4 regions of the Pseudomonas sp. 210_17 TE3656 genome follow, and region 1 is predicted to be linked to each of the others. Evidence: riboswitches for the same ligand, from Rfam matches in the RefSeq annotation. Region 1 holds a riboswitch; each other region holds the start of a gene.

Region 1 (7,713 bases):
CTGTTGCAGGCGCTGAAAGTCCTGCTCGGTGGCCGGCAAACCAAAGCGCAGGCTGGCAGGCTGGCTGAACAGACGCAGCAAAATGCCCCGTCGGGCCATGAACTCATGCAGCAGCACGGCTTGATCGGTAACCAGGTACTGGAAGAGATCGCAGCCACCTGTCGGGGCAAAGCCTGCGCGGCTTAGCAAGTTTGCCAGGCGCTGGCTGGCTGCCGCGCAGCGAGCGATCTGGCGTTGATGCGCAACGCTGTCGAGCAGGCAGGCCTGGCCGAGAATCCGCGTTGGCCCGCTGACGGTCCAGGGCCCCAGCAGTTCGGCCAGGCGTTGCAACAACACCGGTTCAGCCAGCACAAAGCCCAGACGTACACCGGCCAGACCGAAGAACTTGCCGAACGAGCGCAACACAATCAGCCCCGGACGTTGTGCCTCGGCGCCAATGCTGTGCTGCGGGGTGTTGTCCATAAAAGCTTCATCGACCAGCAACCAGCCACCACGCAAGGCCAGGCGGGCATGCCAGGCGAGCAACTGCTCAGCCGACAGCAGGCAACCGGTGGGATTGTTCGGGTTGACCACCACCAGCACATCCAGGCTGTCGAGCAGTTCATCCACCTGCTCACTCTGCAACTCAAGCACCTGATGCCCGGCACGACGCCAGCCCTCGGCGTGTTCGGCATAACAGGGCGACAACACGCCAACCGTGCCGCGAGCGCGCAGGTGCGGCAAGGCCTGGATCGCGGCCTGAGAGCCGGCCACCGGCAGCACCTGCTGGACCCGGTAGTACTCGGCCGCAGCCTGTTCCAGGCCATCGTCGGTTTCCGGCAGGCGCGCCCAGGCCTGCAGCGGGATTTGCGGAATCGCGTAAGGCCAGGGCGCAATACCGCTGGACAGGTCCAGCCAGTGCTCCCGGGCGATACCGTAGTGCTGCACTGCGCGCTGCAGGCGCCCACCGTGCTCAAGCATAGAATTCAGCTCCCAGACACAACAGCAGCAACCACAACCACACGCCCAGGCAAACCAGGCGCCAGCCACGCTCAATCGACTCGGCATCAGCCACCGGGCCTTCGCCCAGTTGTGCGCGTTCGTGCAGCTCACCGTGATAGACCGCCGGGCCACCCAGCTCCACAGCCAGGGCACCGGCGCCTGCGGCCATCACCGGACCGGCATTGGGGCTGTCCCACAGCGGCGCCTGACGCCGCCAGCACTTCAGTGCCAGACGGGTTTTGCCGAGCAACGCGTAGGTCAGCGCCACCAGCCGTGCAGGAATGTAGTTGAGCACATCATCGATGCGTGCAGCGGCCCAGCCGAAACGCTCGAAACGCTCGTTGCGATAGCCCCACATGGCATCCAGGGTGTTGCTCAGGCGATAGAGCACCACACCCGGTGCGCCCGCCACGACAAACCAGAACAGCGCAGCGAACACTGCATCGCTACCGTTTTCCAGCACCGACTCGGTGGCTGCGCGCGCCACGGCGGTTTCGTCCAGTTCACGGGTTTCGCGGCTGACCAGAAAACCCACACGGCGGCGTGCTTCATCCAGGTCACCGCGGCGCAAAGCGTCGGCCACCGGGGTCACGTGCTCGCCCAGGCTGCGCAGGCCCAGGGCGCAATACAAGGCCAGCACTTCCACCAACCAGCCGATATAGGGCAGCCAGGACAGCAAGGTGGCCAACAGGGTCAGGGGAATCACCGCCAGGAACCAGGCGGTCACGCCATGGCTGCGCCAACCACGGCCAGCGGCGTTGAAACGCTGCTCCAGGCGCCCGGCCAGGCGACCAAAGGCAACCAGCGGATGACGACGCTGGGGCTCACCCAACAACGCATCCAGCGCCACCCCGGCAACGGTCAGCAACGCCACACTCATCAAGACTCTCCCCACTGGTTTTCATACAGCATGTCGCTCAAGGGCCGCGCCGTGGCCCAGCCTTCGAGGACCAGCATCGGCGCGGGATAGAACGCCTGGACCGGGCCCAGGCAAAGAATCGCCAGCGGCTTGGCACCGGCCGGCATCCCCAGCAACTGCGCCAGCGCCAGGGGCTCGAACAGCGATACCCAGCCCATGCCCAGGCCTTCGGCACGCGCTGCCAGCCAGAGGTTCTGGATCGCGCATGACAACGAGGCGAGGTCCATCTCCGGCAAGGTGCGACGGCCGAAAATGTGCTTGTCGCGGTCATCCATCAACGCCGCCACCAGCACTTCGGCGCAATCGCTGATGCCTTCGACCTTGAGCTTCATGAATTCATCGGAGCGCTCACCCAGTGCCTCAGCGGTGCGCACTCGCTCGGCTTCCACCAGGCCCTGGATACGCTGGCGCAGGTCGCGGTCGGTGATGCGGATAAAGCGCCATGGCTGCATCAGGCCGACGCTGGGCGCCTGATGCGCCGCTTCGAGCAGACGCGCAAGCAGCTCTGGCGCTACTTCGCCCTTGATGAAGTGCCGCATGTCACGGCGCTCGCCGATGGCCCGGTAAACCGCAGCGCGCTCGGCGTCTGTGAAAGCCTGGTCGTTCATGGTGCCAACAGCGCCGCCGCCGCGTGCGGGTTGGAGGCAAAGTAGAAATGCACGTAGGACGCCGTCAGCCGGCCACAGCGATAGACCGCTTCGGCGCCACGGCCGCCATTGGGGCTGTGGCCACGGGCAATCGGCTCGAGCGAGGTAGTGGTCAGCGAGTGGTGATAGGTATGGCCGCGCAAGGTGCCTTCCGGCAGCTCCACCGCCTGCAGGGCCAGCGCTGCGAGGCGCTTCTGCATCACCGCTTCGCCTTCCAGCAAACCCAGCAACTCGGCCCGCTCACCCGCAACATCGGTCAAGGCCTCAAGCAGGTAGAGCATGCCGCCACATTCGGCCAGCACAGGCTTGCCTGCCTGATGATGGCTGCGGATCGCGGTGAGCATCGCGGTGTTGGCAGCCAATGCCTGGTGATGCAGTTCCGGATAGCCACCCGGCAGGTAGAGGCTGTCTGCCTGCGGTAGCGTGCGGTCATGCAGTGGCGAAAAGAACTTCAGCTCAGCGCCCATGGCCCGCAGCAGGTCAAGGTTGGCGCCATAAGTGAAGGCAAAGGCCTCATCCCGCGCCACGGCGATGGTCACGCCATCGAACAAGGGCTCGATGACCTCGACAGTCGGCGCCGCGAACGCCACCGCCGGCGGCAGGGACGACTCACAACTGGCGCCGAGGGCTGCGGCTGCGGCGTCCAGGCGAACATCCAGATCATTGAGCTCACTGGCCTGGACCAGGCCCAGATGGCGGCTCGGCAATTCAATCCCGGTTTCCCGCGACAGGCCGCCGTACCAGCGCAGTCCTTCGGTAAGGCTGCCTTCAAGCAACTGGGCGTGACGCAAAGTGCCGACACGGTTGGCCAGCACCCCGGCAAACGGCAGGTCGGGCTGATAGCGCGCCAACCCCAGGGCCAGGGCGCCGAAAGTCTGAGCCATCGCCGTACCGTCGATCACCGCCAGCACCGGCACATTGAAATGGCGGGCAAGGTCGGCGCTCGACGGCGTACCGTCGAACAGGCCCATGACCCCTTCGATCAGGATCAGATCGGCATCGCCCGCCGCTTCCCACAGCAGCCGGCGGCTTTCCTGCTCACCGACCATCCACAGGTCCAACTGGTACACCGGCGCACCGCTGGCCCGCTCGAGAATCATCGGGTCAAGGAAGTCCGGGCCGCACTTGAACACCCGCACCTTACGCCCGAGGTTGCGGTGCAGCCGCGCCAGGGCAGCGGTAACCGTAGTCTTGCCCTGGCCTGAAGCCGGGGCGGCAATCAGCACCGCCGGGCAGTGGCGCGTGTCACTCATAGTTCAACGCCCTTCTGGGCACGGATACCGGCCTGGAAAGCGTGCTTGACCATGCCCATCTCGGTGACGGTGTCGGCCAGTTCGATCATTTCATCCTTGGCACCACGACCGGTGACGATCACGTGCTGCATCGGCGGACGCGCCTGCAGGTCGCTGAGGACCTGTTCGAGGTCAAGGTAGCCATGCTTGAGGGCAATATTCAGCTCGTCGAGCACCACGAAGGTGATCGTCGGATCCTGCAGCAACTGGCGCGAAACGGCCCAGGCCGCTTCGGCTGCGGCGATGTCACGCTGGCGGTCCTGAGTTTCCCAGGTGAAGCCTTCGCCCATCACGTGATAGCGCACCTGTTCGGGGAAACGTCGGAAGAACAGCTCTTCGCCAGTGCTGTTGCGGCCCTTGATGAACTGCACCACGCCGCATTGCATACCATGGCCCATGGCCCGGGCGAGCATGCCGAAGGCCGAGCTGCTCTTGCCCTTGCCGTTACCGCTGAGCACCAGCAGCAGGCCGCATTCGTTAGGGGCGTTGGCAATACGCTCGTCGATTACCGCCTTCTTGCGCTGCATACGGGCCAGGTGGCGTTCGTCACGCTCGGTGGATTCAGTCATCGAAGTCTCCGCAAACCACTGTCAGCCAACCTGCAACGCGCCTGCCAGCACAGGGCTGCACAGCGTTCGCGGCAAAGAGATGGCAACAGATCAATGGATAAGGCAGACGGAAAAACGCGCAGGGCTGCGGCACAGGCCGAAGAAACCGCGCATCACCCTCCGTGATGCCGTTGGCTGTTACAGGCCGGTCTCCGGGCTTGTGAGCGGGGTCATCAACACCCGGGGTCGCGCGCCTTCCCGGGTGCGATCACCCAGTGGCCATGCGCGGCCTTGACTCACCTACCGTTGCGGGGGCAGCGCCGGACTCGCACGCAATTGCGCACCCACCGGCTTCCCTGTTTCACCCTGCCAGACCACAGCCCACAGAGCACCTGAAACAAGTCGCGAAGGTTAGAGGGTTGCACCCGGAGCGTCAATGAAAGGCGCAGCACTGGCCTGGATCAATGGCGCCTTTGTCATCTTGTGCCACCCTGATATCAGTGATATCAAATAGCCACAATTTGGCTGTCTCGATTACAACGATAAAGGAGAGAGCGGCATGCAAGGCCTGATCATCAATAACCCGCGCCTGGAATTCCTGCGTCCGGCCCTGGAACGCTGGGTCGAATGCATCGACCGCTGCAACCAGACCCTGGGCGACGGCGAGGCCCCTTACTGGCACGGCGCCCAAGCGAACCTCGGCGTGCTCTCGGCCGCAGCCTGGCAAGCAGAGCTGATCACCTTGCAACATCACCAGAGCAAGAAGCAGCGTGACGAAGGTGAGCGTGAAGGTTACTGCGACCTGTACATCGCCAATCGCGAAGAAGCCGCCTACCTGCAAGCCAGCCAGCGCTGGCCACGCATCGCCCGCCTGGACCTGAACAACGCGCTGCAAGAGACTGTGCTTGCCGCCCGCCAGGTGGCTGCACCCAGCCAGCTAAAAGTCGCCGCGCTGTTCGCCAGCCCCTGGAAAGCCGGACAGCATGCCAGCCCCGAAGAACTCCAGGACCTGGTCGACGACCTGCAAAAGCACACCGCCTGTGCCATTGCCTGGTACTTCCCCTATGCCTACCGCAAGCTGCACAACGAGGCCGGTCAGTACCATCCGGGGGTTGCGCTGCTGCTCAAGCAGGCATGATCAATCGCGGGGCAAGCCCGCTCCCACAATACCGAGCAAACCTGTGGGAGCGGGCTTGCCCCGCGATCAGCTTGGTAAACTCAACGCTTACGACAAAGCGTCAAGCCATCCCCTATGGGCAACATCGACAGATCCACCCGCGGATCGTCCTTGAGCCTCAGGTTCAACGCCTGTATTGCCCGGGTATCTTCACTGTCGGGCTGCGTCTGCAGCACCCGCCCGCTCCACAGGGTGTTGTCGAACAACACCAGCCCACCTGTACGCAGCAAGCGCAGGGCCTCTTCCAGATACTGCGGGTAGTTGGCCTTGTCGGCATCGATGAACATCAGGTCGTAACGTCCTGACGGCAATGTCGCCAGCGTTTGCAAGGCGGGCGCCAGGCGCATCTCGATACGTTCCGCCACGCCGGCCTCCCGCCAATAGCGCCAGGCAATCGCGTTGTAACTACCTTCAAGATCGCAGCACAACAACTGCCCCTGCTCCATGGCCTGGGCCATGCACAGTGCGCTGTATCCGGTGAAGGTACCGACCTCGATCACCCGCTGCGCGCCGATCAGGCGCACCAGCAGCGCCAGCAACTGCCCTTGTTCCGGCGCCACCTGCCAGCGCGCCTCGGGCAACGCCTGGGTTTCCGTGCGCAAGCGCGCAAGCAACGGTGTCTCGCGAAGAGAAACCGCTTGCAGGTATTGGTAGAGAGCATCGTCGAGGTAGAGCGTTTGTGCCGTCATCGCCTACCTCGCAAGGTCAGGGGTTGCGCGCCAGGTGGGTCGGCGCCAGCACCCGCTTGGCATTGAGATAGGTTTTGTTCCAGTAGCTGTTGGACAGGTAGTCCAGACGCACGGTTCCGCCCGCAGACGGGGCATGCACGAAACGGCCTTCGCCGACGTAGATGCCGGCGTGGCTGACCTGCGAACCGCCATTGGTGGCAAAGAACACCAGGTCCCCGGACTGCAGGGCGCCACGGTCGATGGTCGGCGCGCGCACGCCAATCATTTCACGGGTGGTGCGCGGCAGGGCGATACCGGCGGCATCGCGATAGACGTAACCGATCAAGCCACTGCAATCAAAACCCGAGTCCGGTGTATTGCCGCCCCAGCGATAAGGCGTACCGACCAGGCCCAAGGCACGGAACAGCACATCTTCGGCAACCGGAGAGAAATATACCTGAGGCGCCATGACGGCTGGCTCGACCACCTTGGGCGGGGTCGGGGCATGGCTGGAGCAGGCACCGAGCAGTGCCAGCAGGGAAAGTAGAGCGAAGCGCGCCTTCATCGCCATGGTCAGAACATCCTGTCTGAAGCCGTCCGGCGGTGAGCCGGAAAATAGTTGAGAATTTAGATTAGACGCTTTCTGTAAACACGCACGGCGACGAGCTTTTCAGCTACGTCGCCGTGATACCGCAAGGCCGATGATCAGTTGCGCGAGATGGTGGTCGCGGTCGGTGCCATGGCCAATGCGCGTTTGGCTTCGATAAAGGTCTTGCTCCAATAGCGATCACCGAGTTTGTCGATGCGCACGCCACCGCTGCGGCGGCTGCTGGAGTGGATGAACTGATCGTCGCCCAGGTAGATCCCTGCGTGACTGACACGACCGCGACCATTGGTGCTGAAGAACAGCAGATCACCCGGCTTGAGGTTGTTACGGGCAACCAGCGGGGCTTTTACGTTGATCATTTCGCGGGTGGAGCGCGGCAGGTTGAGGCCGGCTTCTTCGCGGAACAGGTAACCGATGAAACCGCTGCAATCAAAGCCGGTGTTCTCGGAGGTACCACCGAAACGGTAACGGGTACCGATCAGCGACATACCGCGCTCGAGAATGTTGTCAGCCAGGGCTGGCAATTGGTAAGGCTTGCTGCTGGCGAAATCCTGAAGTTCTTCTTCGGTGGCCAGCTCTTCCTCGAACACCGACGAGGTGGAGGACTTGCTCAAAACCTGAGCGGAAATCGGTTGTTGAACCTGCTGCTGCGAAACAGGGCTATGCGCTGCGCAGCCAAAAAGCAGGGTCACAAGTGCGAGGGGCACGAGGGGTGCGAAGCGATTTAGCATGGGCACGACCGTGTCTTGGATTTAAAGAAGTCGAAACTATGCCTTCTATCGCATCGATTTGCAAATTCAATCGAAAAAAATGTGACTTTTACGTGCCGAGGCTCTAGCCCCTGCCTCACCAGCCTAAAGTTTCTTTCAAAAAC
Region 2 (7,713 bases), 3.9 Mb from region 1:
ATCAACGCCCAGGACAACGACATCAACACCCTGGCAAGCCCGGTGATCCGCGTCAGCAACCGCGAGCAGGCGCGCATCCACATCGGTCAGCGGGTGCCGATTGTCAGCGCCACGTCGGTCCCTTCGACCCAAGGACCGGTGATCACCGAAAGCATCACCTACCTGGATGTCGGTCTCAAACTCGAAGTCACCCCGGTGGTGCACCTGAACAACGAAGTGGCGATCAAGGTATCCCTGGAAGTCAGCAACGCCAAGCCGCTGGAACCGACTCGCCAGGGCACCATTCCGGTTCAGGTCGACACCCGCAACGCCCAGACCAGCCTGCGTCTGCATGACGGCGAAACCCAGGTGCTGGCGGGGCTGGTACGCAATGACGACGGTGCCAGCGGCAACAAGATTCCGTTGCTCGGCGACATCCCAGGGCTGGGACGGCTGTTCGGCAGCAACCGTAATGACAAGAGCCAGTCGGAGCTGGTGCTGTCGATTACCCCGCGCATCGTGCGCAACCTGCCGTACCAGAGCCCGTCGGACATGGAATTCCCGTCCGGCACCGAAACCAGCATGCAGATCCGCAACCTCAATCGCCCGATCGAGGTCGACGACGAGCAGCCGCTGGCCGCTGTGCCTACTGCGGTGAGGCCTTAAATCATGAAACGCTCGATGGCAGGTTTCAGCCTGATCGAAGTGATGCTGACCCTGGCGCTGCTCGGGTTGCTCGCCTCGATTGCCGCACCGCTGACCGAAACCCTGGTACGCCGGGGCAAGGAGCAGGAGCTGAAAACCGCGCTGTATCAGATCCGCGATGCCATCGACGCCTACAAACGCGCCTTCGACGCCGGCTACATCGAGAAATCGCTGAATGCCACCGGTTACCCACCGAGCCTGCAGGTGCTGGTGGACGGTGTACGCGATGTGCGCAGCGCCAAAGGGGCCAAGTTCTATTTCCTGCGGCGCATCCCCCACGACCCGTTGCTCAGCCACAAAAAAGATGACGAAGGGGGTTGGGGGCTGCGTGCTTACGACAGTTCGGCGCAAAGCCCGCGTGAAGGGGAGGACGTCTTCGACGTTTACTCCAAGGCAGCGGGTAAGGGCCTTAACGGCATTGCCTACGGACAATGGTGACCAGCATGCGACGCAACCAAGGCTTTACCCTGATCGAGTTGCTGGTGGTGATGGCGATCATCGCCACGCTGATGACTATTGCCATGCCGCGCTACTTCCAGAGCCTGGAAACCTCGCGCGAGGCCACCCTGCGGCAAAGCCTGGCGGTGATGCGCGAAGCCCTGGATCACTACTACGGCGACACCGGGCGATATCCCGAGTCGCTGGAGCAACTGGTCGAACAGCGTTACCTGCGTAACGCCCCGCTGGACCCGATCACCGAGCGCCGTGACGGCTGGCAGGTGGTAGCGCCACCGGAAGGTGTGGGTGGTTCGGTGGCCGATATCAAGAGCGGTGCAACCGGGAGGGCGCGTGATGGCAGCTTATATGCCGAGTGGTAGCGCCGCCGAGGCGGGCTTCACTTACCTGGGTGTGCTGTTGCTGATTGCTGTGACCGGCATCGCGCTGGGCTCGACCGTCACCCTGTGGTCGACCCAGGCCCTGCGCGAACGCGAGCGCGACCTGCTCTGGGTCGGCAGCCAGTATGCCCAGGCGCTGCGCAGCTACTATCGCGATTCGCCTGGCCTGGCCCAGTACCCACAGACCCTGGACGAGCTGCTCGAGGACCCGCGCTATCCCAACCTCAAGCGCCACCTGCGCCGCTTGTACTCCGACCCGATCACTGGAAGCGACGACTGGGGATTGCTGCGCTCCATCGACGGGCGTATCACCGGAGTCTATAGCCGGTCCGATCTGACGCCGCTGAAACAGACCGGCTTTGCCGCTCAGTGGTCGGACTTTGAAGGCCTGGAACACTATTCCGACTGGCAGTTCGTGGCCGAGAAAGCCTTCTCCGAATCCGCCGTCGGTGGTCGCAAGGGCCTGCCCCAGGGAGCAGGGCAATGAACCGCCAACTGACCGCCTGCGCCCTGGCTCTGGTGCTGCTGGCCGGCACTGCCCGGGGCGGCGCCGAAGACGAGATGATGGGCTTTATCGTCGATAACACCATCTCGCACATCGGCCACGACTTCTATTACAGCTTTGCCGAGCGGCTGCGTGCCACCAGCCGCCTGGATTTCAACCTGGTGGTACGCGAGCGGCCGGACGCACGCTGGGGCAGCCTGGTGACGGTCGAGTATGAACAACGCGTGGTCTACCGGCGGTTTCTGCCACCCAACACCACCGAGCTGAAGGACGCCGCGTATGAGGCGGCTGACCTGGTCAAGGAGCAGATCATCCAGCGCAAGCTGCAGATGCTGCTGCAGGACACCACCGATCTTGAGAGGGACGAGCTATGAATAACAACAATACCCGCCGCCTGGCCTCCCTGGTCCTGCTGACTGCCCTGGGCAGCCAGGCCGGTGCCACTGAACTTGTGTACACCCCCATCAACCCCGCGTTTGGCGGCAACCCGTTGAACGGCACCTGGTTGCTCAACAACGCCCAGGCACAGAACGACCACGAGGACCCGGCGATCAAGGACCGTGCCTCGGCGCTTGCGGGCACTTCGGCCCTGGAGCGCTTCACCAGCCAGCTCGAGTCGCGGCTGCTGTCGCAATTGCTCAACAACATCAATAACGGCACCACCGGCAGCCTGCAGACAGACGCCTTCATTATCAACGTGCTCGATGATTCCGGGGCTTTGACCATCGAGATCACCGACCGTGCAACAGGCGAAATTTCAGAAGTTCTGGTGAACGGCCTGAACCCTTGAAGGGGCGGGTAATGGGGAGTGACAATCATGAAACGAATTCTGACCGCACTGCTGATCTTCGCCGTCCTGCAAGGCTGCAACCTGCGCAAACCGATGCCGGCCGAGCAGGACGGCGAAAGCCCGACGCTGACCCCGCGGGCTTCGACCTACTACGACCTGCTCAACATGCCGCGGCCCAAAGGCCGGCTGATGGCGGTGGTGTATGGTTTCCGCGACCAGACCGGGCAATACAAGCCAACTCCGGCCAGCTCGTTCTCGACCAGCGTCACCCAGGGTGCGGCGAGCATGCTGATGGACGCCCTGCAGGCCAGTGGCTGGTTTGTGGTGCTGGAGCGCGAAGGGCTGCAGAACCTGCTGACTGAGCGCAAGATCATCCGTGCGTCGCAGAAAAAGCCGGACACGCCGGTGAACATCCAGGGCGAACTGCCACCGCTGCAGGCGGCCAACCTGATGCTTGAAGGCGGCATCATCGCCTACGACACCAACGTGCGCAGTGGCGGCGAGGGCGCGCGCTACCTGGGTATCGATATCTCCCGCGAGTACCGGGTCGATCAGGTGTCGGTCAACCTGCGGGCCGTGGATGTGCGCAGCGGTCAGGTGCTGGCCAACGTCATGACCAGCAAGACCATCTACTCGGTCGGCCGCAGTGCCGGGGTGTTCAAGTTCATCGAGTTCAAGAAACTGCTCGAAGCCGAGGTCGGCTACACCACCAACGAACCGGCGCAGCTGTGTGTGCTGTCGGCCATCGAATCGGCGGTGGGACATCTGCTGGCCCAAGGTATCGAGCGGCGCTTGTGGCAAGTGGCGGGCGACGATAGCGGTGACAAGGCGACCCTGGACAAGTACCTGAGCCAGTATCAAACCCCATGAGACCTGCGTTGCACCCCATCGCCGGCAAGGCCGGCTCCCACAACGTCCTGGTGCACACCGATCCTGTGGGAGCTGGCATTGCCAGCGATGCAAGGCGCAAGCCTTGCCAAATACAGCCAGCCTAGTGCGTTGGGCAGCCTTGTTCCTTGACGATCCGTTTGCTCGACGCCGGATACTTCGCCAGCTTCGCTGCCGCCCGTGGCGGTCGCTTCACCAGCTCACCACCACAGTTGGGGCACTGGCCCTTGAGCTGACGCTCATTGCAGTCCTTGCAAAACGTGCATTCGAACGAGCAGATCAGTGCATCCTGGCTGTCGCCGGGCAGGTCACCGCCGCAGCATTCACAGTTGGGGCGCAATTCGAGCATGGTCAGGTCCTCTGTCAGGGGCGATAGAGATGGGCATGGCTGGCGCGGTACAGCGCCGACTCGGAAAAGCTGTCACTGGCCAGTACCCGGCCGACCAGGATCAGTGCGGTACGGCGAAAACCCTTGGCCTGTACCTGCTGGACAATACCATCAAGGGTATCGAGCACCCAGTCCTGGTCCGGCCAGGTAGCGCGATGGACCACCGCAATCGGGCAATCCCCGCCGTAATGCGGGCGCAGTTCCTCGACGATCTTCTCCAGATGCTTGACCCCCAGGTGAATCGCCAGGGTGCTGCGATGGCGGGCCAGGTCGACCAGTTGTTCACCTGCGGGCATCGGCGATTTGTCGCCGTAGCGGGTGAGAATCACGGTCTGGGCGATGTCCGGCAGCGTCAGTTCGCAGCCGAGCAGGGCGGCGCTGGCGGCCACGGCGGTAACGCCCGGGATGATCTCGTAGGGAATGCCCAGTTCGCGCAGGTAGCGGATCTGTTCACCGATGGCGCCGTACAGGCTGGGATCGCCGCTGTGGACCCGGGCCACATCCTGGCCCCGGTCGTGCGCCTGCCTGATCGCCTCGATGATCTCGGCCAGATGCAGCTCGGCACTGTTGATGACTGTCTCGGCACGATGCCCTTCGAGCACCGCCGCCGGTACCAGGGAGCCGGCATAGATGATTACCGGGCAGCGATGGATCAGACGCTGGCCCTTGACGGTGATCAGCTCGGGATCGCCGGGGCCGGCACCGATGAAATAGACGGTCATGCGGAGTCCTTGAAGAGAAAGCGCGGATTATTCGCCAAAGCCTGTGGTTGTAGCCAATGCCAGGCTGGCGTCGGCCAGCAGGGTACGGGTAACGCGCAACTTTGCCGGGCCTGCGAGGTGCTCGGCCAGCGCCAGCGCCGCGCTTTCGGCGACGCCATAGCAACCGCTGTGCTGGTAGGCGACGGCCGAGCGATGGCTCAGGCGCGGCTCGTAGGCGGCCAGTTGTGTGGTGCTGAAGAATAGCAGAGGCACCTTCAGCCGCCGGGCCAGTAGTTGCAGCCCGGGTTCGTCGTGCTTGAGGTCGATACTGGCAAGGCCCGCGACTGCGCTCAGCGGCAGGTCGTGGGCCTTGAGGGTCTGTTCCAGTAGGTGGATCAGGGTGTCGGCGGGGCAACCCCGTCGGCAACCCAGGCCGACGAACAGGTGCATGTCAGGCCTGGTTCGGGCGACGGAACAGCCAGGCACTGATCAGGCCCAGGGCCAGCCAGAACGCGGCGTTGGTCAGCAGGGAAGCGATCTTGAATTCGGCTTCCAGAGCCTCTGGGGCAAGCATTTCGTGCACTTCAGGCTGCGGTGCGCCAATCACATGAGGCACCACCAGCAGTACCACGCCCAGCGCTTTAAGCAGCCAGTTGTGGGCGAACACGATCAAGCCAAGCCCGACGGCGGTGGCTGCTGCGGTACCTACCCACCAGGCCTGGCGCTGGGCCAGATCGGCTGCGGCAGTGCCAGGCAGTTCTGGTGGCAGGCCCAGAGTAGGCGCCAGGCAGAACACGGCAAAGCCACCCAGGCCCCACAGTGCGCCACTGACCACGCTGTTTGGCGCGCGCAGGGTATACAGCGCAGCCAGGATCAGAGCAAAGCCGACGGCGACCACCAGGTTACCGCCCGTGGTCGACAGCACACGCTGCCAGCCGTCTTCCGGCGCCCAGGCTTCGCTGTCGTGGTGGTGATCGGCAGCCACACCAGGGGCGTGTTCATGCGCTTCAACCGCAGGCGCTGCGCTTTCATAGGTTTCCGCCTGGAGAATCAGCGGCGCGACCCAGAAGCTTTGCAGCAGGGTCAACAGCAAGGCGGCCAGCAGGCCGGCAAACCCTGCGGTACTGGCAATACGCTTGATCATCGCAGGGCACTCAGTGGCAAGGGAAGGCGGCGCTGTGGCGGGTATCGTGGGCGGCGTTGTGCACCGCTTCGATATGCGAGAAGCCGGCGAAGTAGACCAGGCACAGGCCCAGCAGCGAGGCACCGACGGCAACCAGCAGGCGCTGACTGAGGCTTGACGGGGTAACGGCGGAGTGACTGGCGGTACTGATAGGCATGGCGCTTTCCTCTTGGTGTTGTTCGGCAACAGGCAAGCGCAAGAAACCCCTGCACGGAACTCGCCCAGGGGTTGCAACAGCGCCCGCCCACCGCGGGTTTGTCAGGTTCAGCAGCGTATTCGCGCACTGTAAGTTGCGGGCCGGTCTCCGGGCTCGCGAGGGGTTGGCATTAACCGACCTGCAAGCATCACCTTCCCATGCCGCACTGGCACAGTGGATCTGACGCTTCACTCGCTTACCGTTGCGGGGGCAGCACCGGACTGACATGGCTTTAGAGTAAAGCACATGGTTCACCGGCTTCCCGTTTCACCCTGTGAAGGGCACCCGTAACAATCTGTGTAGGAGAGCATGGGCGCAGGACTTGAGTCAATCGACGACTAACGCATTGCTAGCAGAACGTACACGCCCAGCGCGACAAGAAAGGCGTAGTAGGACTTGAGCCGCGTGCGGCTCAGCAGCCAGGCCAGGGCCACAGGCCAGATCCACAGCGTCGACGGGGTCTGCTGACTGGTCAGCGGATAAAGTGATCCCGCCAGCAGACTGATCAGCATCGCAACCGAGGTGTACTTGCCGAGGCGGTCGATGAAAGCGCGAACGCCGCTGGGCAGCCGCTCGACTTTCACCGCCAGCGGCAACAGCCGGCAGATGGCCGATACCAGCGCGCAGATCAGCACATACAGCCAGAACGTACTAGGTTCGGTCATAGGCATAACTCGTCACCACGGTAACGGCGAGGACCAGCATCAGACTGATCTGCCCCAACCACAGCAGACTCGCGGCAGTGGCCAGCGCGGCGATCCATTGGGCGTGGAAGCTGTGGCGCTCGCGGGTCATCTTGCCCAGCGAGGCGCTGATGAAGATCGCGATCACTACGCTGACATCATCCATCAGCGCACTGTCGGCCAGACTGGCGAAGCAATAACCGGCCATGGTGCCAAGTAGCGCGGCGGCGTACAGCGTGAAGCACACAGTGTTCGCGTAGGGGCGGCTGATCGGCTGCTGTTCCTTGCGTATCGACATGAGGGTGAAGGCCGCATTGGCCATCACCGCCAGTGCCGGAATGAACGCTGCTTTTGCACCTTTGAGGCTGGACTTCAGGCTCAGGGTGAAGATCAGAAACCGCAGATTGATGCTCAGCGCCGATACCAAAACGCCAAACGCGTTCAACAGATGCGCGGGTGTCTCCAGCAAAGTGAGCTGCAGCGGCGAGGCCATCACCGTGCCGCTGAACACCACCATCGCCGGTAGATCCAGGCCATGGCGCCGCCCGAGCATGCCGATCAGGGTGAACGTCAGCAATAGCGAGAACACGAACGGCAACGCATCGCGGATGCCAGACGCAATCTCGCTGTGTGGCGCACGTTCGAGTCGTGCAGGCTCAACCGGCATGGATGTTTTGCTGAGCGCTGGCGCGCAGATGTTGCATGCCAGCTTGGTAGGCCAAGGCTTTTTCCAGGTAGTACGCGGTTGAGAAGCGCGGAATGAACTCTTCCACCACTGCCACACCGCGATAGCCGTTGAGCGCGAAGCGGTTCAATACATCGCTCAAGGGCAAATTGCCTTCGCCAATCGGCAAGTGCT
Region 3 (7,713 bases), 820 kb from region 1:
CTTCCAGGCCATTGTCGCTGCCCGCGAAACCTATGCCTTTGACCCGGCCATGAGCCAGGAACAGGCGCGTCAGCTGTGGCTGGAGGCACCGCTGCACACCCTGGTGGCCGAAGAGGATGGCGAACTGCTCGGTTCCTACTACCTCAAGGCCAATGCCGCCGGCCCGGGCAATCATGTAAGCAATTGCGGCTACATGGTCAGCGACGCTGCGCGTGGGCGCGGTGTCGCCCGGTTGATGTGCGAGCACTCGCAACGCCTGGCCCGCGAACAGGGTTTTCTGGCCATGCAGTTCAACTCGGTAGTGTCGAGCAATGAGGTGGCGGTGGCCTTGTGGCAAAAGCTGGGTTTCGAGGTGGTCGGGCGCTTGCCGCGGGCGTATCGGCATGCGCGTCTGGGGTTGGTCGATTGCCTGGTGATGTACAAGTGGCTGGAGCAACCCCAGCAACCGCAACCCATGCTGATCGGGCGCAAGAACATCGAGGCAGTAGTGTCGCGCAAGCGCGGACGTTGATTATCGCGGGGCAAGCCCGCTCCCACCGAGGCTGCAAGAGTCCCGGTGGGAGCGGGCTTGCCCCGCGAAGCTTTTGCAACTCATTGACTGCAAAGACTTTCAATGTTCAGATGCGCGCCAGTTTCAGGTGTCCTGCGCCGCCGTGCGCAGGGTGAAACGGGAAGCCGGTGCGTCACTCAAAGTGACCAGTCCGGCGCTGCCCCCGCAACGGTAAGCGAGCGAAGCCTTCGAAACACCACTGTGCCCTGGCATGGGAAGGTGAAGGCCTTCATGACCCTCGCAAGCCCGGAGACCGGCCTGAAGCTTCGTTTGGCAACCCCGCGGTGGGCGGGCGCAGGCCGGTTTGCGGGCGCCTGCGCGCGCAATTCCTCCATGCGTTGTTCCCTCCGGGATTCATTCTTCCAGCAGATTGTGGAACGACATGTCCCGTTACTCCAAGCTTCATACCCTGGCGGCCAATGCCCTGGCGCCTTGCCTGGCATTCTCCTTGCCAACCTACGCCGCTGAAACCGGCACCCTGGCCCTGCCCTCGACGGCCATCACCAGCAGCAGCGACAACGTCCCCATCAGCCTGGCCACGCCACTGCCAGCCGGTTCGCGCCTGAACCTCAGCGCCATGGACACCCCGGCGAGCACCAGCAGCATCAGTGCCGAGGTAATCGAAGGGCGCAACAATCGCACGGTTCAGGACGCCGTCAGTCGCTCACCGGGCATCACCTCGGTGGCCACCCCGGGCAACGGCAACACCGCCCTCTCGGCCCGTGGCTTTGAAGGCCACGGCTCGGTGATGACCCTGTTCGACGGCTCGCGAATGTACACCGGTGCCGGCACCCAGACCTTTCCGGTCGACCCGTGGATGGTCGAGCGCATCGACATCATCCGTGGCCCGGCTTCGGTACTCTATGGCGAAGGCGCCACCGGCGCGGTGATCAATGTGATTCCGAAGAAGCCCTTCGCCGGTGAGATTCACAACCAGCTGCGCCTGGGCTACGGCGCCTATGACCGTCAGCAACTGGGCCTGGACAGTGGCGGTTCGCTGAGCGAGCGCCTGAGCTACCGGGTGACCCTCAACCGCCAGCAAAGCAACGGCTGGGTGGATCGCGGCGACTCGAAAAACCTGGCCATGAGCGCCGCCCTGCGTTTTGACGCCAGCGACGACCTGAGCTTCACCCTGGCCCACGAACGTGGCGACGCCGAGCCGATGAACTACTTCGGCACACCGCTGATTGACGGCCACTACCGCGACAGCCTGCGCAAGAAGAACTACAACGTGCGCGATGACGAGCAGCGCTACCACGACGAGTGGACCCGCCTGAACACCGACTGGACCCTCAGCGATTCGATCAGTGCCAGCAACCAGCTGTACTACATCAAGAGCCGTCGGCACTGGCGCAACGCCGAAGACTACACCTGGGACAGCGCGCAGGGGCAACTGCAGCGCGGCAGCTACCTGGAGATCAAACACGACCAGGAACAGGTCGGCGATCGCCAGAGCTTTACCTTCGATCACACGCTGTTCGGCCTGGCCAGCAAGACCGTGGTCGGCGCCGAGTTCAACCGTATCCGCTTCGGCATCAACAGCAACTCACCGTACAACGATATCGGCGGCGACTTCATCGATCCGTGGAACCCGGCGCCAGGCTACTTCCACAGCAACAGCCTGACCCGTCCGCAATCCCAGAGCACCACCCGCACCTTTGCCCTGTTCGCCGAAAACCGCACCCAGCTGTCTGAACGCTGGTCGCTGGTGACCGGCGTTCGCCGCGACCAGAACCACATCGACCGTGACAACCTGGTCGACAACAGCCGCACCGACCGCAGCCTCAACGGTGGCAACTGGCGTGCCGGGCTGGTGTTTGCGGTAACCGATGAACTGTCGCTGTATGGCCAGTACTCCACCAGCGAAGATGGTGTCAGCGACCTGGTCACCCTCAGCCCCAGCCAGCAGAACTTCGACCTGACCGAAGCCAGGCAGACCGAGTTCGGCCTCAAGCAACTGTTCTGGGACGGCCGTGGCGAGTGGACGCTGGCGGCCTATCACATCGTCAAGAAGAAGCTGCTGGTCGACGACCCGATCACCCACCAGAAACAGCAGGCCGGACAGCAGACTTCCGACGGCCTGGAAGCGACCCTGGAACTGGCCCTGGCCAACCAGTGGCAGGTCTCGGCCAACGCCTCGGTGGTACGTGCCAGGTACGACGATTTCGACCAGACCGTGAGCGGCCAGTCGCTGTCGCGTGCGGGCAACCGCCCGAGCAATGTGCCGCGGCGCACTGCCAACCTGTGGGTGAGCAAAGGTCTGGGGTATGGGGTGGATGCCGGCATCGGCCTGCGCTATGTCGATGAGCGCTACGCCAACATCGCCAACACCCAGACGGTTCCCGGTTTTACCGTGGTCGATGCCAATCTCGGCTGGCAGGTACTGCCGGATGTACGCCTGGGCCTGCAGTTGAACAACCTGCTGGACCGCCGTTACGCCGCCACCGCCCACAGTGGCGAGCAGTGGTTGATGGGTGAGCCGCGCTCGTACTTCGCGACGCTGGATTACAGCTTCTGACATTGCCCCGCGATTGCGGTTGTTCAGTCACATTGCATCGCGGGGCAAGCCCGCTCCCACCGCAGCAAGCCAAGTGGATAACCGGGAAAACATGATTATGCTTCAAGAAGCCTTGCAGCATTGCGAGACCGCCACCCCCAGGGCCAGGGTGCGGTAGCGCGCGTGGGTACTCCGGCCTACAAGAACAATACGGAGAACACTCATGGCGGCCATCGACACCACTTCCAGTGGCAGTACACCCAACCGCGGGATCACCAAGGAGGAGCGCAAGGTTATCTTCGCATCGTCCCTGGGTACCGTTTTCGAGTGGTACGACTTCTACCTCTACGGCTCGCTCGCGGCGATCATCGCCAAGCACTTCTTCGCCGGTGTCAACGAAACCACCTCGTTCATCTTCGCCCTCCTCGCCTTCGCTGCAGGCTTTGCCGTACGGCCCTTCGGCGCCATTGTGTTCGGGCGTCTGGGCGACATGATCGGGCGCAAGTACACCTTCCTGATAACCATTGTGATCATGGGCGTGTCCACCGCGATCGTCGGCTTGCTACCCAGTTACAGCACCATCGGCGTGGCCGCGCCGATCATCCTGATCAGCCTGCGCCTGTTGCAAGGCCTGGCGCTTGGGGGTGAGTACGGCGGCGCTGCAACCTACGTGGCCGAACACGCGCCGAAAGGCAAACGTGGCTACTTCACCTCGTGGATCCAGACCACCGCGACCCTCGGCCTGTTCCTGTCGTTGCTGGTAATCCTCGCCTGCCGCACGATTCTCGGTACCGAAGCCTTCGAGGCCTGGGGCTGGCGGATTCCGTTCCTGCTGTCGATTCTGCTGCTGATCATTTCGGTGTACATCCGTCTGCAACTGAGTGAATCGCCGGTGTTCGTCAAGATGAAGGCCGAAGGCAAAGCCTCCAAAGCGCCACTGACCGAATCCTTCGCCCGCTGGGACAACCTCAAGGTGGTGATCATGGCCCTGCTGGGCGGCACCGCCGGCCAGGCGGTGGTCTGGTACACCGGCCAGTTCTATGCGCTGTTCTTCCTGTTGCAGACCCTCAAGATCGACCCACAAACCGCCAACCTGCTGATCGCCGGCTCGCTGCTGATCGGCACGCCGTTCTTCATCCTGTTCGGCAGCCTGTCAGACCGCATCGGGCGCAAGGGCATCATCATGGCCGGCTGCATCATCGCGGCGCTGACCTACTTCCCGATCTTCAAAGCGTTGACCGAGTACGGGAACCCCGATGTATTCCTCGCCCAGGAGAAGAACCCGGTGACGGTGATCGCCGATCCCAACCAGTGCTCGTTCCAGTTCGACCCGGTGGGCAAAGCCAAATTCACCAGCTCCTGCGATCTGGCCAAAAGCGTGCTGGCCAAACGGGCCATTCCCTACGAGAACGTAAAGGCCGAGCCTGGCGTCGTTGCGCAGATCCGAATCGGTGACAAAGTGCTGCAGAGCTTCGAGGGCACCGGCATGCCGGCTGCCGATTTCAAGGTTCAGAACGATGCCTTCGTCGCGACCCTCACTGGCGCGCTCAAGGACGCGGGATACCCCGAAAAAGCCGACCCGGCCAAGACCAACTACCCGATGGTATTGCTCCTGCTGACCATCCTGGTGATCTACGTGACCATGGTCTACGGCCCGATTGCCGCCTGGCTGGTGGAGCTGTTCCCGGCGCGCATCCGCTACACCTCGATGTCGCTGCCCTACCACATCGGCAACGGCTGGTTCGGCGGTTTCCTGCCCACGGTGGCATTCGCCATGGTGGCGGCGACCGGGGATATCTACTACGGGCTGTGGTACCCGATCGTGATCGCGGTGATGACCGCCGTCCTCGGCATATGCTTCCTGCCGGAAACCAAGGACCGGGAAATACATCACACCTGAAGCCGACACTGTACGCAGCCCTGCGGGTTGGGCGATGATCGCGCCCCACCCGCTGTCAATGGAATGAACATGCACGATGTTATGAGCGTCTTTGCTTTGTGTGTCGTCGTACTCTTTGTGAAGATGCTGGCGATTTCCTGCTACCAGGGTTTCTATCGCATCAGCCGTATGACCTTCAAGAATGCCGAAGACGCCGGTTTTGTCGGACGCCAGGCCAGCCCGGAGGAGTTGCCACAAGTCAGCCGCGCGGCGCAGGCCTGGGCCAATGACCTTGAGAACATTCCGTTGTTCTTTGTCCTCGGCGCGCTGTGCCTGGTGTTCAATCCTCCCGCTGCGCTGACCGTCGGGCTGATGGTCGTGTTCACGGCCGCACGGGTGGTGCACACCCTGTGCTTCCTGGCACGCTGGCAGCCGTGGCGCACGATTGCCTACGCGGTGGCGATCGTCTGTCTGTTGGGGCTGGCCGCTATGGTGACTATGGGGGCCGTGCGCCACCTTTGAGCGTCCCGCAAACAAGGGTTCTTCTCGGAATCCCGGGGGCTATGATCCTTGGGTTGGGTTGGGATGATGTGGTTGTGAGCTTATCCATTTTGTGTGGCGATGCTGCCGGCCCCTTCCGCCCTTACGGCGGCCTACTTTTTTCTTGGAAAAAGTAGGCAAAACCGCTGGCTCCTACATACGGCCCTACGCTGCGCTCCGGGTCCCCTCGCTACGGTGCCTTCCAGGGGCATCGCGGCCTACGACTTGCTTCGCCAAGTCTACGGCTCGCGAACTTCGGCTTTGGCCGAAGGGTGCTGCGCACCAGCCCCCTCCAGACACCTCCACTCGGCCTCCTGAAGTCGCTAAGTTACGGGCGGCGCCTGCACTGACGCATCTTCGAAATTAGATATTGGCGGAGCCAGTCACGCGGGGCAAACCCGCTTGCAAAGCAAGCTCGACTCGCTCTCGCTCTTGATCTTCGTGCGCGTAAGTTCGAGCGCTGCGGACTGCGACTTCAGGAGGCTGAGTGGAGGTGCCTGTAGGGGCCAGTGCGTAGCACCTTCGGCGTAGCCGAAGAGCGCGAGCCGTAGACTTGGCGAAGCAAGTCGTAGGCCGCGTGGCCCCGGAAGGTGCCGTAGCGAAGGAACCCGGAGCGCAGCGTAGGGCCGGATGCAGGAGCCAGCGGTTTTGGTTCCTTTTGCCAAGACAAAAGGGACCCGCCGTAAAGGCGGAAGGGGCCGGCAACATCGCCACACAAAATGGATAAGCTCACAACCACAGCAATCAAAACCCAACCCAAGGATCATAGCCCCCCGGAATTCCGTGAAGAGCCCAAAAAAAACGGGATTGGCACTGTGCCAATCCCGCTCGGGTGCAACCTGTGAGCTAAAACTCAATCAGCTCCAGGGACGGTCACCGTTCTCGTCTTTGATGCGAGTCGGCAAGCCCATCACGTCCAGCGCCTTGAGGAACGGCTCAGCCGGCAGCTCCTCGACGTTGGCCATGCGCTGCACATCCCACTCACCACGGGCGACCAGCAAGGCTGCCGCCACTGGCGGAACGCCTGCGGTGTAGGAAATACCCTGGCTGTCGGTCTCGGCGTAGGCCTCTTCATGGTCGGCCACGTTGTAGATGAAGATCTCACGTGGCTGGCCATCCTTGGTGCCCTTGACCAGGTCACCGATGCAGGTCTTGCCGGTGTAGCCCGGCGCCAGCGAGGACGGATCAGGCAGTACGGCCTTGACCACTTTCAGCGGCACCACTTCCAGGCCTTCAGCGGTCTTGACCGGCTGCTCGGAGAGCAGGCCAAGGTTCTTCAGCACGGTGAACACGTTGATGTAGTGCTCGCCAAAGCTCATCCAGAAGCGCACGTTCGGTACGTCGAGGTTCTTCGACAGCGAGTGCACTTCATCGTGGCCGGTCAGGTACAGGTTTTGCGAACCTACCACTGGCAGGTCGTCGGTACGCTTGACTTCGAACATGGTGTTGCTGGTCCACTGGCTGTTCTGCCAGCTCCACACCTGCCCGGTGAACTCGCGGAAGTTGATTTCCGGGTCGAAGTTGGTGGCGAAGTACTTGCCATGTGAGCCGGCATTGACGTCGAGAATGTCGATCGAATCAATGCGGTCGAAATACTGTTGTTGCGCCAGCGCCGCATAAGCGTTGACCACACCCGGGTCGAAGCCTACGCCGAGAATGGCGGTAATGTTCTTCTGCTGGCACTCTTCGAGGTGTTTCCACTCGTAGTTGCCATACCAGGGCGGGGTTTCGCAGATTTTGCCCGGTTCTTCGTGGATGGCGGTGTCCAGGTAGGCCACGCCGGTATCGATGCAGGCACGCAGCACCGACATGTTGAGGAAGGCGGAGCCGACGTTGATGACGATCTGCGATTCGGTTTCGCGGATCAGCGCTTTGGTCGCTTCGACATCCAGGGCATTGAGTGCAAATGCCTTGATTTCAGCAGGCTGTTTGAGGCTGCCCTTGGCCTTGACGCTGTCGATGATGGCCTGGCATTTGGAGATGTTGCGCGACGCGATAGCAATACGACCGAGTTCGTCGTTGTGCTGCGCGCACTTGTGGGCCACCACCTTGGCGACACCTCCTGCACCAATGATAAGAACGTTCTTCTTCAATTTCTCTTTCTCTCCTTTACTGCCAGCTTACGACAGGCTGGACAAGTAGTCTTCGAACCCGAATTCACGAACCACCTCGACTGTACCGTCGAGTTGTTTCACTACGATGGACGGCATTTTCAGGCCGTTGAACCAGTTTTTCTTGACCATGGTG
Region 4 (7,713 bases), 3.9 Mb from region 1:
AGCAGCGGTGTGATGCCCTCGGCAATTAGGCCTTCGTATTCGCCATCACGAATGTTGCCAACTATCAGACTACTTGGCGTGTTCATCGGCAGGGCTCCTGGTCGAAGCTATAGTGAATCCGGTTCAGACGGTGGCAAATGTGCGTCAGGCAGATTCGCTCTGTGCCGTTCGTCTCGCCGGTCAAAACGTTGCGCAAGATGTCTGCAAGGGCGTCCAGATCCTCGTTGGTGATACCCAGCCGAGTGATTTCCTGAACGCCGAATCGCAGGCAGTCACGGCCATTGATGCGCTTGTTGTTGACCCGGATACCAAGCTCGTTGAGCTGTTGGGCTGCATGCGAGCTGAGGGCGCTTTCGAGCAGCAGTAGATGGGTGTCTGTCGGGGGAACTGTCCACCCGGGAAGGTCGGCCAGTGCGTTGCGCAACTGGCGGGCGTTGGCGCACATGCGTTGGGCGTAAGCCTGGCCATAGCGTTCCATTTCCACAAGGGTAACGAACAGTTGAAGCAGTCCCGGCAGGTTGGGCGAGGACACGAGTGCAGCGCTGACGTTCTGTTCGATCTGCCTGGCGAGGTCGGCACGCCGGCAGACAATCAATGCCCGGTGCGGGCCGGGTAGTGACTTGTGGGTGTTGCCCTGAAGGATGTCGGCGCCCTCATCGAGCGGGTTAGCAAATGCCTGACCGGCGATAAGGCCCAGGGTGTGGGAAGCGTCGTAAATGATCAGCGTCTGGTGGTAGCCGTGGCGGTTGAGCAGATTTCGCAAAGGTTTGACGGGGATCGCATGTGTGGTCAGACCGTGGTCGAGGAGCACGGCAGACGGTTGATGCCCGAGGGTCTGGAGCTGTTTGTCGAAATCGGCCAGATCTATTTGCCCGTCGATGCTCAGTCTGAAGAACAGGCTGTGCCTGCCGATCTTTTGCACCAATGGCCCGGTAGCGAAATGTCCGCCGCTCCCAGGTGACAGGGACAGAACGGTTTTCCCTGGTTCCGTTAATGCCGCCAGCACGCTCAACGTGCAATGGACGCCGGAAAGCACACGGTACTCAACGAATTCTGCGTTGAACATGGACCGCACAGCCTGGGTCGCCAGTGCCTTGAGCTTTTCGACTTCCGGAAAGTGTTCGACCTGCATGCCGTTGAAGTCGGCAGCATAACGGTGGCCAGCAGTTGTTTGGGCATTAAATAAATAACGGTCGTAATGGCGGTTTTGTCCAAGTGTGCGAGCGGTCTCGGACAATACATTCTCATTGGCGGTCAGGGATAATGTGGAAGTCCGTCGTGCGCGTGCCTGCTCAAACTGCTCGATAATGTAGTTTTGTATATTGAGAGTGGCGGCAGGAAGTGCGTGAGTGGGATGATTCATTAGTGCTCCGTCAAGTCGAAGTCAATAATCAACATGTCACGAGTGCCTGGATTTGAACTGGTATGAGGCTTTTGCAACGGAGAAACTTCGTGCAGAAGTGTCCGGTCATTCAAAACGATGGTTTCCATGTAATCTGTCAGGGTTGCACTGAATACGGTTTCGCCATTTTCGTGAAACACCCGACTTTCTCCGCCAATGACTAACTGGCGTTGAATCAGGTGTTGAAATACAAAGTCATGCCCGTCGCGGTGTCGGCCTTCGGGTGTGGCCTGGCCCGCATTGTGCTCATCGCACAGGATCCGGAACTGGTGGCAGGTGACCAGCCAGTCGCGATGGCCGACGGTCAGATCCAGGAGCGCCAGGTCGGCTGCCAGTAGCGTTTGCAGCACGGGCGAGCCGATAAAGGACGTTTCGCTGCGCGCATAGGTGCGCTGAATGCCACCCAGCAGCGGGTTATGGGCCTGGGTCTGAAAGAAGTGGCAGTTTTCGAGCGTCTTCCAGCGCCTGTCCCGCTGGCGGTACTTGAACTTGCAGATGCAACGCTCGCGAGCGCCGTTGCCGACGCTCAGATAGCTGTCCGGCTGCAGGTTGTTCCAGGTTGCATTGAATGCGTGACACGCTTCGTTACCCAGTTGAGCAACCAGAGACGCTGGATAATGAGCGCTGCTGGCGTAGTGGTGGCTATTTAGTGATTCGGAAAGTTCATACAATGTGCTTTCGTCCGAATACCGTATTGCAGTGCTGGAACTCATGCTGTGAACACGCTTTTGGCGCTTGAGGAAAAAGCTCGCAGCAGAATTTGATGGTAACCGATCATGCAAGAGTTCCTTTCTTGTGTGGTTGATGATTCCTGTTGCTGGTTCATGGTTTCTTTGTTGTTTTTATTTATCAATTCGGTTTTTGTAAGGGGATGTAAGTTTGCGGTTTGAGGTCGCCATTCTGCGACTGTCGAATAAGTGTTGTTATGGGGTGTTAGATTGTAGGAGGTAACTTACAAATAAAATTTGTAATAATGGGTGCCTGCGGAAAACGCATGAATAAACAATGTCGTTAAAACGATAATGCGACAAACATTGACCCGCCTCCCAAGCATGCGTAGCCTTGCGCTTTCGAGGTTCTTCGGCGCGTGCCGAAGCTAAGAAGGGAACGCGGTTCAAGCCGCGGCTGCCCCCGCAACTGTGAACGGTGATGTTTACTGCCACGCCACTGCCAGCGCTGTCGAAGGCGCTAGCGGGAAGGCGCAGCGAATGCCAGGCCTAAGGCCTGAACACCGTCAGCCAGGAGACCTGCCTCGAACAGTTTCCGACATAAACCGGGCGGGGTGATCCGGTGGCGAACGCGCCCAGGTAGTGATACCTGCGGCTCTCGTCCCGCATGCCCGCCATCCTGCCAAGGGCATCGACATGAAAACACTGGCCAAACTCCCCGTCACCATCGTTACCGGCTTCCTCGGCTCGGGTAAAACCACGCTGCTGCGGCATATGCTCGACAACGCTCAGGGGCGGCGCATCGCGGTGATCGTCAACGAGTTCGGCGAGCTGGGCATCGACGGCGAGATCCTCAAGCAATGCAGCATCGGTTGCACTGAAGAAGAGGCCAGCGGCCGCGTCTATGAACTGGCCAACGGCTGCCTGTGCTGCACCGTGCAGGAAGAGTTCTTCCCGGTGATGCGTGAGCTGGTTGCCCGTCGCGGCGATCTCGATCACATTCTCATCGAAACCAGCGGCCTGGCCCTGCCCAAACCTCTGGTGCAAGCCTTCCAGTGGCCAGAGATCCGCAACGCCTGCACGGTTGACGCGGTGATCACCGTGGTCGACAGCCCGGCCGTGGCCGCAGGCACCTTTGCCGCCTACCCGGACCAGGTCGATGCCCAGCGCAAACTCGACCCGAACCTGGATCACGAGTCGCCGCTGCACGAACTGTTCGCCGACCAGTTGGCCAGTGCCGACCTGGTGGTGCTGAACAAGGCTGACCTGATTGCCGCCGATGACCTGGCCAAGGTTCGCGCCGAAGTGCAGGAAGAGCTGCCGCCAGCGGTCAAGGTGATCGAAGCCAGCAGCGGCCGTCTGCCACTGGAAGTGCTGCTGGGCCTGGGCGCTGAATCGGAAGCGCATATCGATGGCCGGCGTACTCACCACGACTCGCACCATGACGGCGATGACCACGACGATCATGACCACGATGCCTTCGACTCGATCTCCATCGAGCTGCCGGAAGCCGACGAAAGCCTGCTGCTCGACGCCCTGACCCAACTGGTGGTGCAGCACGGCATCCTGCGGGTCAAAGGCTTTGCGGCGATCCCCGGTAAGCCGATGCGTTTGCTGATTCAGGGCGTGGGCACCCGCTTCGACAAACACTTCGACCGCGCCTGGCGCAGTGAAGAGCCGCGCACCACGCGCCTGGTGCTGATCGGCCAGGAACTGGATGCGGCCCAACTGGAAGCGGGCCTGCGCGCCGCCTTGAGCGCCTGATCCATGCACCTGCTGCGGACCCAGCCCGGTGGTTTTGTACCGGACGACAGTATTGCCGATCTCGGCCAGACTCCGGCCGAGCTGGTCATTCTCTGCAGCGGTGACTCACACCTGGCGCTGCTGGCCGAAACCGCCCAGCAGCTGCCCGAGGATTTCCCCAGCCTGCGTCTGGCCAACCCGATGCAGGTGCAGAACCATGCCTCGGTCGACCTGTATGTCGACGAGGTATTGCGCCATGCCAAGGTGATTCTGGTGTCGCTGCACGGTGGCGTCGGCTATTGGCGCTACGGTGTTGAGCAACTGCTGGAACTGGCGGCCCGTGGCGTGCAGTTGATCCTGGTGCCGGGTGATGATCGCCCCGATCCGGAACTTACCAGCCTGAGTACCGTGTCGGCAGAGCAGGCCGAGCGGCTCTGGCACTTCTTGCGCCAGGGTGGCAAGGCCAATGCCCTGAACCTGTTCAACTACCTGGCCAGCCAGTGGCTGCAGCGCGATTACCCCTGGAGCGAGCCGCAACAGCTGCCACGCACGGCGGTGTATCACCCGCGCAAAGCCAGTGCCGGGTTGGCTGACTGGTTTTCCGAGTGGCAGGTTGAACAGCCGGTGGTGCCGATCCTGTTCTACCGCTCGCACCTGCAGGCGGCCAACACTGCCTTTATCGATACCTTCTGCGAGCGCTTGCAACTGGCCGGGCTCAATCCTTTGCCGATTGCAGTGGCCAGCCTTAAAGAGGCCGGTTGCCTGAGTCAGGTCGAAGACTGGCTCGATCAGGTCGACGCCGCATTGATCATCAATACCACCGGCTTTGCCCAGTCCAGCCCCGAACAACCGCACTTGCGCCCGTTTCGCCGGGATATCCCGGTGCTGCAAGCGATCTGCGCCCAGGACAACGAGCCGGGCTGGCAGGCCAGCGAGCAAGGTCTGGGCGCCCGCGACCTGGCCATGCACATCGTCTTGCCGGAGCTGGACGGACGCATCATTACCCGGCCGATCAGCTTCAAGGACCTGGCCTGGCGCAGCGAGCGCAGCCAGTCGGATGTGGTCTGTTATCGCCCGCATGCCGAGCGCATGGACTTTGTCGCTGAACTGGCGCGGCGCTGGTGCGCGCTGGCGCAGTTGCCCAACCAGGACAAGCGCGTCGCCCTGATCCTGGCCAACTACCCGACCCGTGACGGGCGCATCGGCAACGGCGTCGGCCTGGACACGCCAGCGGCAGCCTTGAACATCCTTCGCGCCCTGCAAGCGCAAGGCTATCCGCTGAGCGCCTTGCCCGACAGCGGCACGGCGCTGATCCAGGCGCTGCTCGGCGGCGTCAGCAACGATCTGGACAGCCTGGACCAGCGCCCCTGCCTGCAAAGCATGGCGTTGGAAGATTATCGTGCCGCCTTTGCCGCCTTGCCCCAGGCCAATCAGGACGCCGTGCGCGAGCGCTGGGGCGAACCGGAGCAGGACCCGATGTTCCGCAGCGGGCGGATGATGGTTGCCGGTCTGCGCTTCGGCCTGACCTTCGTCGGCATCCAGCCGGCCCGAGGCTATCAACTGGATCAGAGTGCGGTGTATCACGATCCCGATCTGGTACCGCCGCACGGCTACCTGGCGTTCTATTTCTGGCTGCGCCACGGCTTTGCCGCCGACGCCTTGATCCATGTCGGCAAGCACGGCAACCTTGAGTGGCTGCCGGGCAAGGGCGTCGGCCTGTCCGCCAGTTGCTGGCCGGACGCGTTGCTCGGGCCGTTGCCCAACATCTATCCGTTCATCGTCAATGACCCGGGTGAGGGCGCCCAGGCCAAGCGCCGGACCCAGGCGGTGATTATCGATCACCTGATGCCGCCGCTGACCCGCGCTGAAACCTACGGGCCGTTGCGTCACCTTGAAGCACTGGCTGACGAATATTACGAAGCGCAACTGCTCGATCCACGTCGAGCCCGTGAGCTGCAGCGGGATATTCTCGAGCTGGTGCGCGACAACCATATTGACCGCGAGCTGCAACTGGAAGGCGCACTGGACGATGCTGCCGTCTGGCTGCCGCGTCTGGACACCTACTTGTGCGACCTCAAGGAATCGCAGATCCGCGATGGCCTGCATGTGTTTGGCGAGTCGCCGAGCGGGCGCTTGCGCATCGATACCTTGTTGGCGCTGTTGCGGGTCGAGCGTGGCGATGGCCGCGGTGCCAATGCCAGTTTGCTGCGGGCCTTGGCCAGAGCGCTGGCATTGGGGTTCGATCCACTCGACTGCGACCTCGGCGAGCCCTGGAGCGGCCCGCGCCCGGCATTGTTGCAGGGGCAGGATGAGGCGCTGTGGCGTACCACGGGAGATACCCGTGAACGCCTGGAACTGCTCGCCGGTCATTACATTGCACACACGCTGGCCGGTACCGCTCAGGTGCCGCAGGCGCCGCAGTGGTCAGACGTGAGTGCCGTACTCGAGGCGCTGCAACAAACCGTCGCGCCGCAACTGGATGCCTGTGGCCCGGCTGAACTGCAAGGGCTGCTGGCGGCCTTGCAAGGCCGTTTCGTTCCGGCCGGCCCTAGTGGCGCCCCCAGTCGTGGGCGTCTTGATGTGCTGCCGACCGGGCGCAACTTCTATACCGTCGATGTGCGTAACCTGCCGACCACCACAGCGTGGCGTATCGGTTTTGCCTCGGCCAACCTGATCCTTGAGCGCCACCTGCAGGACCACGGCGATCACTTGCGCCAGCTCGGCCTGTCGGTGTGGGGCACGGCGACCATGCGTACTGGCGGCGACGACATCGCCCAGGCCATGGCCCTGCTTGGGGTACGCCCGGTATGGGCCAGCGGCAGCCAGCGGGTCGACGACTTCGAAATCCTGCCCTTGAGCCTGCTGGATCGGCCACGGGTGGATGTGACCTTGCGGGTGTCGGGGTTCTTCCGCGATGCCTTCGGCAACCTCATCAAGCTGTTCGATGCGGCGGTGCAGGCGGTGGCCGCGCAGGACGAACCTGATGACCTCAACCCGCTCGCCGCCAGGGTGCGCAGCGAACGTGCCGAGTTCGAGCGTCAGGGCATGAGCCAGGAGCAGGCGGCGCGGCAGGCCGGCTGGCGGATTTTCGGCGCCAAGCCCGGGGCCTACGGCGCCGGCGTGCAGAACGCAATCGACGGGCACTTGTGGAACGAGCGCAAGGACCTCGCCGAGGTTTACCTCAACCACGGCGGTTATGCCTACGGCGCAGCAGATGAAGGCACACCGGCGCGCGCCGACTTTGCCCGGCGCTTGAGCCAGGTGCAGGCGGTGATTCAGAACCAGGATAATCACGAGCACGACTTGCTCGATTCCAACGACTATTACCAGTTTCAAGGTGGCATGCTGGCGGCCGTGGAAAGCCTGGGCGGCAAGCCGGCGGCGAGTTACCACGGTGACCACAGTCAGCCGGACCGCCCGCGTATTCGCACCTTGAAAGAAGAGCTCAACCGGGTAATCCGCGCCCGTGCGCTCAATCCGAAATGGATAGACGGGGTCAAGCGTCACGGCTACAAAGGTGCCTTCGAACTGGCGGCCACCGTCGATAACCTGTTCGCCTTCGATGCCACCACGCAGCTGATTGACGATCACCATTACCAGTCGCTGGCCGAGGCCTATGTGCTTGACGCGGCGACCCGCGACTTTATCCGTCAGCACAACCCCCAGGCCCTGCGCGACATCACCGAGCGCCTGCTCGAAGCCCAGCAGCGCGGCCTGTGGGAGCAACCGGGGGACTACCGAGAGGCCCTCGAAGAGCAATTGCTGGACGGTGAAGAAGAGACTTGAGATGACTGAACCTGCACATTTTCCGCTGTCTGCGGTGGTCGGCGCCGAAGCGTTGAAGCTCGCGCTGTGCCTGACCGCCATCGATCCGAAAATCGGTGGCGTATTGATCGAAGG

What was found. Region 1 has a riboswitch for cobalamin ahead of cobO (cob(I)yrinic acid a,c-diamide adenosyltransferase). Riboswitches for the same ligand answer to the same signal wherever they lie in the genome.
Region 2: it holds a riboswitch for cobalamin, as region 1 does, so the genes downstream of both, ACVI9W_RS00495 (CbtB domain-containing protein) here and cobO (cob(I)yrinic acid a,c-diamide adenosyltransferase) in region 1, are expected to answer to the same signal.
Region 3: it holds a riboswitch for cobalamin, as region 1 does, so the genes downstream of both, ACVI9W_RS22360 (TonB-dependent receptor) here and cobO (cob(I)yrinic acid a,c-diamide adenosyltransferase) in region 1, are expected to answer to the same signal.
Region 4: it holds a riboswitch for cobalamin, as region 1 does, so the genes downstream of both, cobW (cobalamin biosynthesis protein CobW) here and cobO (cob(I)yrinic acid a,c-diamide adenosyltransferase) in region 1, are expected to answer to the same signal.

What each region holds. Positions count from the first base shown of each region.
Region 1 covers NZ_JBTRBC010000001.1:3,975,027-3,982,739, reverse strand. The annotation lists gene cobD (threonine-phosphate decarboxylase CobD) at 1-960, opposite strand, end outside; gene cbiB (adenosylcobinamide-phosphate synthase CbiB) at 953-1,861, opposite strand; gene bluB (5,6-dimethylbenzimidazole synthase) at 1,861-2,508, opposite strand; gene ACVI9W_RS18680 (cobyrinate a,c-diamide synthase) at 2,505-3,800, opposite strand; gene cobO (cob(I)yrinic acid a,c-diamide adenosyltransferase) at 3,797-4,408, opposite strand; cobalamin riboswitch at 4,574-4,798, opposite strand; gene ACVI9W_RS18670 (hypothetical protein) at 4,947-5,525, shown strand; gene ACVI9W_RS18665 (O-methyltransferase) at 5,606-6,253, opposite strand; gene ACVI9W_RS18660 (C40 family peptidase) at 6,270-6,803, opposite strand; gene ACVI9W_RS18655 (C40 family peptidase) at 6,938-7,570, opposite strand; gene hda (DnaA regulatory inactivator Hda) at 7,686-7,713, opposite strand, start outside.
Region 2 covers NZ_JBTRBC010000001.1:92,390-100,102, reverse strand. The annotation lists gene ACVI9W_RS00550 (secretin N-terminal domain-containing protein) at 1-645, shown strand, start outside; gene ACVI9W_RS00545 (type II secretion system protein) at 649-1,122, shown strand; gene ACVI9W_RS00540 (type II secretion system protein) at 1,128-1,502, shown strand; gene ACVI9W_RS00535 (type II secretion system protein) at 1,477-2,007, shown strand; gene csgE (curli production assembly/transport protein CsgE) at 2,004-2,399, shown strand; gene ACVI9W_RS00525 (curli assembly protein CsgF) at 2,396-2,815, shown strand; gene ACVI9W_RS00520 (CsgG/HfaB family protein) at 2,843-3,685, shown strand; gene ACVI9W_RS00515 (DUF1272 domain-containing protein) at 3,807-4,052, opposite strand; gene cobM (precorrin-4 C(11)-methyltransferase) at 4,067-4,813, opposite strand; gene ACVI9W_RS00505 (cobalamin biosynthesis protein) at 4,841-5,242, opposite strand; gene ACVI9W_RS00500 (CbtA family protein) at 5,244-5,936, opposite strand; gene ACVI9W_RS00495 (CbtB domain-containing protein) at 5,947-6,132, opposite strand; cobalamin riboswitch at 6,254-6,475, opposite strand; gene ACVI9W_RS00490 (AzlD domain-containing protein) at 6,510-6,836, opposite strand; gene ACVI9W_RS00485 (AzlC family ABC transporter permease) at 6,823-7,521, opposite strand; gene ACVI9W_RS00480 (sugar phosphate isomerase/epimerase family protein) at 7,511-7,713, opposite strand, start outside.
Region 3 covers NZ_JBTRBC010000001.1:4,799,891-4,807,603, reverse strand. The annotation lists gene ACVI9W_RS22365 (GNAT family N-acetyltransferase) at 1-511, shown strand, start outside; cobalamin riboswitch at 620-826, shown strand; gene ACVI9W_RS22360 (TonB-dependent receptor) at 933-3,068, shown strand; gene ACVI9W_RS22355 (MFS transporter) at 3,271-4,947, shown strand; gene ACVI9W_RS22350 (MAPEG family protein) at 5,017-5,448, shown strand; gene ACVI9W_RS22345 (saccharopine dehydrogenase family protein) at 6,324-7,559, opposite strand; gene nspC (carboxynorspermidine decarboxylase) at 7,587-7,713, opposite strand, start outside.
Region 4 covers NZ_JBTRBC010000001.1:81,625-89,337, reverse strand. The annotation lists gene ACVI9W_RS00475 (ATP-grasp domain-containing protein) at 1-86, opposite strand, end outside; gene ACVI9W_RS00470 (PLP-dependent aminotransferase family protein) at 83-1,363, opposite strand; gene ACVI9W_RS00465 (2OG-Fe dioxygenase family protein) at 1,363-2,115, opposite strand; cobalamin riboswitch at 2,459-2,671, shown strand; gene cobW (cobalamin biosynthesis protein CobW) at 2,767-3,834, shown strand; gene cobN (cobaltochelatase subunit CobN) at 3,838-7,599, shown strand; gene ACVI9W_RS00450 (ATP-binding protein) at 7,601-7,713, shown strand, end outside.